3 regions of the Bacillus sp. FSL H8-0534 genome follow, and region 2 is predicted to be linked to each of the others. Evidence: riboswitches for the same ligand, from Rfam matches in the RefSeq annotation. Region 2 holds a riboswitch; each other region holds the start of a gene.
The links. A riboswitch is a leader RNA that binds a small molecule or an ion and turns the genes downstream of it on or off. The one in region 2 is predicted to bind thiamine pyrophosphate.
Positions count from the first base shown of each region.

Region 1: another riboswitch for thiamine pyrophosphate. It lies ahead of thiC (phosphomethylpyrimidine synthase ThiC); the one in region 2 lies ahead of thiT (energy-coupled thiamine transporter ThiT).
Region 3: another riboswitch for thiamine pyrophosphate. It lies ahead of thiM (hydroxyethylthiazole kinase); the one in region 2 lies ahead of thiT (energy-coupled thiamine transporter ThiT).

Region 1 is NZ_JBBOUC010000001.1:3,445,105-3,447,357, forward strand. Features, by position in the region: gene MHH71_RS17560 (hypothetical protein) at 54-236, opposite strand; TPP riboswitch at 663-778, shown strand; gene thiC (phosphomethylpyrimidine synthase ThiC) at 1,045-2,253, shown strand, end outside.
Region 2 is NZ_JBBOUC010000001.1:3,848,427-3,850,679, reverse strand. Features, by position in the region: gene feoB (ferrous iron transport protein B) at 1-551, opposite strand, end outside; gene MHH71_RS19500 (FeoA family protein) at 548-775, opposite strand; TPP riboswitch at 1,136-1,237, shown strand; gene thiT (energy-coupled thiamine transporter ThiT) at 1,332-2,000, shown strand; gene MHH71_RS19490 (sensor histidine kinase) at 2,159-2,253, opposite strand, start outside.
Region 3 is NZ_JBBOUC010000001.1:2,698,066-2,700,318, reverse strand. Features, by position in the region: gene MHH71_RS13850 (siderophore ABC transporter substrate-binding protein) at 1-446, shown strand, start outside; TPP riboswitch at 748-857, shown strand; gene thiM (hydroxyethylthiazole kinase) at 918-1,736, shown strand; gene thiE (thiamine phosphate synthase) at 1,743-2,253, shown strand, end outside.

The sequences.
Region 1 (2,253 bases), 400 kb from region 2:
CTAAAATGATACATACACTTAACCCGATGGTTACGCACGGCATGAAAGACTATTCATCCTCGAATAAATACCCTTCCAAGTTTATTGATCCCTCTATAAATAAGTATGCTGATGAAAAGAATAAAAATTGCAAAGAATTCTTCGCCTGCGTCCTCATCTTTCCAGTGAACTTCAAACAGCCAACCGATTCCGTAATTTGCAGTAATCCAGATAGAAAATAATGTCCAAAAATGCATCCAACTTCCCCAAAACAGAGCAGAAAAGAAGGCTATAATTGACGAGCCTCCAAACCAGAGGACAAAAATGATACATATTGCGAAAAACGTAAATCGGAAGATAGATCCCAAACAACCCATTATAATTTCACTCCTGATCTAAACTTTACTTTACATATGTGAATAAATAATATGACTAACTTTTTAGGTGTTCTGATTTTAGCTGAACATGGGTAAGTTTTGACCCCCACCTCAAAATTCAGTGGAAACAAAGAAGTTAGGTGGGAGATGAACTGCCTGTAAAAGCCCGATTGGTCGGGTTAATAATCAGTGGTTCAATAGGGAGTATCGACTAGCAGATAAAAAACGACATGTAAAAATTGTACTTCATGCCTTTGCATTTTTCTGATTATCGTGTATGATGGGAAAGTATTGAAAATTAAATCAGTGATAAACTAGGGGTGCCCAAGAGAAGCGTGGGCTGAGAGAGAAGTGCGAGAACTTCTTAACCCTCTGGACCTGATCTGGCTCGTACCAGCGTAGGGAAGTTAACGGCTTTACATAACTATGTCTTTATGAGCCAGGTCCTTGTTTTACTATGGACCTGGCTCTTTTTATTTTGGCATGCGCTGGTCACTAGTTCTTGTCCTTTTCACAAGTAAAGCGAAAGCGGCTCGGTCAGAATGGGAGGGGATGGAGCTTCAGCTGAAGAGGCGAAGCCACCGATCATTCTAGCTGCTGAAGCGGGAATCGAATTGCCCAGAAGGTGGCCCGAGATTCTGAGCAAGTTCGATTTGCCTGAAATGATAAAGGGGAGGAAACACAAATTATGAAGCAATCTGTTTCAGCTGAGCAAATTGAATTGAAGTCGAGTTTACCAGGAAGTCAGAAAGTCTATGTGGATGGCCCGCGTGAAGGTATGAAAGTACCAATGCGTGAGATTGAGCAAAGTGATACAAACGGTGTACCAAATCCGCCGATTCGCGTGTATGATACAAGTGGTCCGTACACAGACCCTGAGTACAAAGTAGAGCTGGAAAAAGGAATTCCAACACCTCGCCGTGCTTGGAGTGTTGACCGTGGAGATGTAGAAGAGTATGAAGGACGTGAAATTAAACCGGAAGATGATGGCGTGAAGGCTGCTTCTCAGCATACACCTGTGTTCCCGCAGATGGATCGTAAACCACTTCGTGCAAAAAAGGGCGCAAATGTAACGCAAATGCACTATGCACGTAACGGTATCATTACATCTGAGATGGAATATGTTGCGATTCGTGAAGGTGTAGAGCCTGAGTTTGTTCGTAAAGAAATCGCAGAAGGACGTGCGATTTTACCAGCAAACATTAACCACCCAGAAGCAGAACCGATGATTATCGGACGCAATTTCCACGTGAAAGTAAATGCGAATATCGGTAACTCTGCAGTTTCTTCTTCTATCGCGGAAGAAGTAGAGAAGATGACATGGGCAACGCGCTGGGGTGCAGATACAATTATGGACCTATCAACAGGGAAAAATATTCATACGACTCGTGAATGGATTATTCGTAATGCTCCTGTACCAGTTGGAACAGTGCCGATTTATCAAGCGCTAGAAAAAGTAAATGGTATTGCTGAAGATTTAACTTGGGAAGTATACCGTGACACGTTAATTGAACAAGCGGAGCAAGGTGTGGATTACTTTACAATTCATGCAGGTGTACTACTTCGTTACATTCCAATTACAGCAAAACGTACGACAGGAATTGTTTCGCGCGGTGGTTCTATTATGGCGCAGTGGTGTTTATTCCATCATAAAGAAAACTTCTTATACACTCACTTTGAAGAAATTTGTGAAATTATGAAACAATATGATGTTTCCTTCTCTCTTGGAGATGGATTACGTCCAGGTTCGATTGCAGATGCGAATGATGAAGCGCAATTCTCTGAGCTTGAAACGCTTGGTGAGTTAACAAAAATTGCTTGGAAGCATGATGTTCAAGTTATGATTGAAGGACCAGGGCATGTACCAATGCATTTAATTAAAGAAAATATGGATAAA
Region 2 (2,253 bases):
AGATCCATGATTTCTTCAATACCTGCATCTACTTCTTTACCATAAGAAAGAATGAAAGACTTTTTCTCTTTCTTCTCGTTCTCATGAAGAGTAGCCAGTAATTCTTCACAACCTTTACCACTTCTCGCAACAACAGGAACGACCGTTACTCCTAATACTTCTGACAATCTGTTCGCATTAATAACAATTCCGCGTTGCTTCGCAACATCAATCATATTTAAACCGATAGAAACTGGTTTACCAAACTCTAGTAGTTGCAATGTTAAATGCATATTGCGCTCAAATTGAGAAGAGTCAACAATATTTAGCATATGATGAAATTCTTCTGTTAGTAGAAACTTTGTAACGACACCTTCATCACGAGAAACAGGATTTAAATCATATATACCTGGTAAATCAATTAATGTCCCTTGCTTCCCCTTTAACTTACCAACCTTCTTTTCTACTGTTACTCCGCTCCAGTTTCCTACATATTCATACGAACCCGTCAGCGCATTAAATAATGATGTTTTCCCTGTATTCGGGTTCCCTAGCAATGCAACCTTATTCACGCTAATTCCACCTTTATCATTTTCGCGTCACAATGACGAATACTAATTAATTGTCCACGGCACTCTAATGTACACGGCCCTTTAAACATCGCTTTTTGTTTCATACGAAGTTCACTTCCTTCTGAAAGACCAAAAGCAGCTAATCTCCGCTTTAATAATTTATCTAACGTTTGTAAATTTTTAACTAATACTTTTTCACCTATTTTAATATCAACTAAGCTCATAATCTTCCCCCTCGAAAGAGAATGATAATTATTTTCAAGAAAATTATATCACATTCTATGAATCAAGTACTATATATTTTTTCTTCCTATTTATTAACATTTCGGGAGAATTATATATATCCATGTTGATTTGCTGGCATATAAGTCGCTGCTATGAAAACAAAAGGAGATCTCCACTCGTTTTCTCCTTTTGCTTTCACTTGGCGTGGAGCAGGAAGAGGGTCTGACCGCTTCTATCCATGGCCGAATCCTCTCTTCCACCTAGAAAGAAGGTTTTTATGCCGTTTCAATTTGTATTTATATATTCATTTGCCATTCTCATCCATTTCAATTACAATAAACCTAACAAATAAAGAATCTCGTTATCACAGGGGGAGCTTTGCTGCTGAGAGGGAACACTTCGTTCCGACCCTTAGAACCTGTTAGTTAATGCTAACGTAGGAATTGTGCAAACGTTGAACTTGAAATACCTCATTCTTTTTCTACTTACGTATTTCATATCTCCCTATGATAAGTATTCTTTTTTGTGCAACTTGGATTTAGGGGGATTAACAACATGCGTAACACCAATTTACAAGCGATGATTGAATCTGCAATCCTTGCAGCCTTCGCCTTGATCATCGACATTTTACCACTATCAATTAAACTTCCAACAGGCGGTTCTGTTTCATTTGCAATGATTCCTATTTTTATTATCGCTTACCGCTGGGGCTTTAAAACTGCTTTCTTAGGAGGACTCATTTGGGGTCTACTACAAATTGTAGTCGGCGATGTTTACATTTTAACGCCAGTTCAAGCGTTTATTGAGTACTTCGTTGCATTTGCTTTTATCGGTTTTGCTGGTTTATTCTATCGTCCAATTCAAAAGGCACTTGCGAACAACCAACATACATCTAACGTACAATCCGACATTGGTAGCCGCAAAGATAAACCTTCATCAAAAAGCGGGCAAGGGAAAAAGGCGCTTTTTTATATTATCCTTGCTACATTTGTTGGTAGCTTTGCCCGTTATTTCTGTCACTTTATTGCTGGTGTTATCTTCTTTGGGAAGTACGCACCACCAGGACAGTCAGCTGTTCTTTATTCATTGATCGTGAATGGTAGTACAATGCTCGGTTCATTTGCATTATGCACAGTATTACTACTACTCCTGTTTTCAACTTCACCACGCTTATTTAAAAGTATTGGTGCGCATAATATAAATTTTAAAAATAAGAGTGCCTAAATGGCAGTCTTATTTTTTATCATTTTAACCGAGAAGATCCCCTCCTCTAAACGAAGTGAAGGTGGGGGTCTTACTGCCCGTTAATACGGGATAAAAACCAAAAGGCCTTTCTCTACTGAGAAAGACCTTTTTCATTCTGTGTATTTAGACAAATCCTACTACACTTTTTTATTTAAATAGAAGTAAAACAACACACCATCTGCTGTATTATTTACACCATACTCTACGCCATGAAGTTCCAAAATATTTTTGG
Region 3 (2,253 bases), 1.2 Mb from region 2:
CGAAAAAAGAAATTGCAGCAGTTGAAAAGGATGTAAAAGCATTAAATGAAAAAGCTACGAAAAGTGACAAAAAAGGTTTAGTTATTAAAGCAAATGACGGTAAAGTAAGTGCGTATGGTCCGGAATCTCGTTTTGGTATTATCCACGATGTGTTTGGAGTAATTCCTGCGGATAAAGAGATTCAAGCATCTACTCATGGTAATAACGTGTCATTTGAATATATTCTCGAAAAGAACCCTGATTACTTATTCGTAATCGATAGCGGTGTTGTTACTGGTGGTAAATCTTCTGCGAAACAAGTAGTTGAAAATGAACTTGTTAACAAAACAAATGCTGCGAAAAATAACAATGTAATCTATTTAGATGCAAACTACTGGTACCTATCTGGTGGCGGACTTGAGTCTGTATCAGAAATGGTGAAAGAAGTATCTAAAGGCTTAAAATAATATGAAAGATAGTGGTAGGGATTTTAATGTCCTATCACTATTTTATATATATAAATCCATTTTGATTTTTCAATATATAAGTCGCTGCTCCGAAGAACAAAAAGTGACCCGCTCTCATTTTGTTTGAACTTGGCATGGGGCTAAAAGAGGACCTGACCGCTTCTATGCATGGCCGGATGGTCTCTCCCACCTAAAAAAAGGGTTTTTATCGTTTTTTCAATTTGTACTTACATATTAAGATGACAAAAACTTGTAACTTGTTATTTTAAGAGAATAAGAGTAGACTCTGAATTAGATGAATAAGAAAACACATGGGAGTTTGCGGAAGCAAACTGAGAGTACGGCTAATCTGTCGTTGACCATTTGAACCTGTTGGATAATGCCAGCGTAGGGAGAGTGTAAAAGCACATATTCAGGCACTTTGCATACGCGAAGTGTCTTTTTGTGTATCTCCCATTACTAAATTAGGAGATGAAAAGAATGAATATAAAAGAAATTGCAAAAGTAGTGGAAGTAGTAAGAGAGTCTAATCCACTTGTGCATAATATTACAAATGTTGTTGTGACAAATTTTACGGCCAATGGTTTACTTGCAGTAGGAGCATCACCAGTTATGGCGTATGCAAAAGAAGAAGTGGCTGAAATGGCTAGCATTGCAGGAGCACTTGTTTTAAATATGGGTACGCTTCGCCCTGAAGAAGTAGAAGCAATGCTAATTGCTGGAAAGTCTGCGAATACACATCATGTACCAATATTATTTGATCCAGTTGGTGCTGGAGCTACTTCTTACCGAACTGAAGTAGCAAGACATATTCCAAGTGAAGTGAAATTAGCAATGATTCGCGGGAATGCAGCGGAAATTGCTAATGTTATCAATGAAAAATGGGAAATTAAAGGTGTTGATGTTGGTGCTGGAAATGGAGATGTTGTAGGAATTGCGAAACAAGCAGCAGATGAACTAGATACAGTCGCGGTTATTACCGGAAAAGAAGATGTTGTAACAAATGGTGAGCGAACTTTTATCATTCGTAACGGCCATCCAATCTTAACGAAAGTTACAGGGACGGGATGTTTGTTAACTTCTGTAATGGGAGCATTTGCAGCGGTTGAAAAAGATTATGTGAAAGCAGCAGTTGCTGCATTAACGTTTTATGGGGTAGCAGCAGAAATCGCTGCTGCAAAAACCGTGGAGCTAGGACCGGGCAGTTTCCAAATCGAATTTTTGAATCAGCTAGCAAACATTACTGTGGATGATATTGAACAATATGGAAATATCCAAGAAGTGCAGTAAGAAAGGATGAGGGAAATGGCGCGCATTAATCAACAGCAAATGTCCAAATTATTGCAAGTGTATTTTATTATGGGTAGTAACAATTGCCAAAAGGATCCATTACGAGTAATGAAAGAAGCGCTAGATGGTGGAGTGACCCTTTTTCAATTTCGTGAAAAGGGTGAAGGAGCTTTAACTGGAAAAGAACGAGTCCATTTTGCAAAGCAGTTACAAGCACTTTGTAAAGAATATAATGTTCCATTTATTGTGAATGATGATGTAGACTTAGCAATTGAATTAGATGCAGATGGTATTCATGTTGGACAAGATGATGAAGGAATTACATTCGTTCGTGAAAAAATGGGAGATAAAATTGTTGGGGTATCTGCCCATACGATAGAAGAAGCACGCTTTGCCATTGCAAATGGGGCGGATTATTTAGGAGTAGGACCTATTTTTCCGACGAGTACGAAGAAAGATACAAAAGCGGTGCAAGGAACGAAAGGGTTGCGTCATTTTAGAGAGGCAGGGATTACAG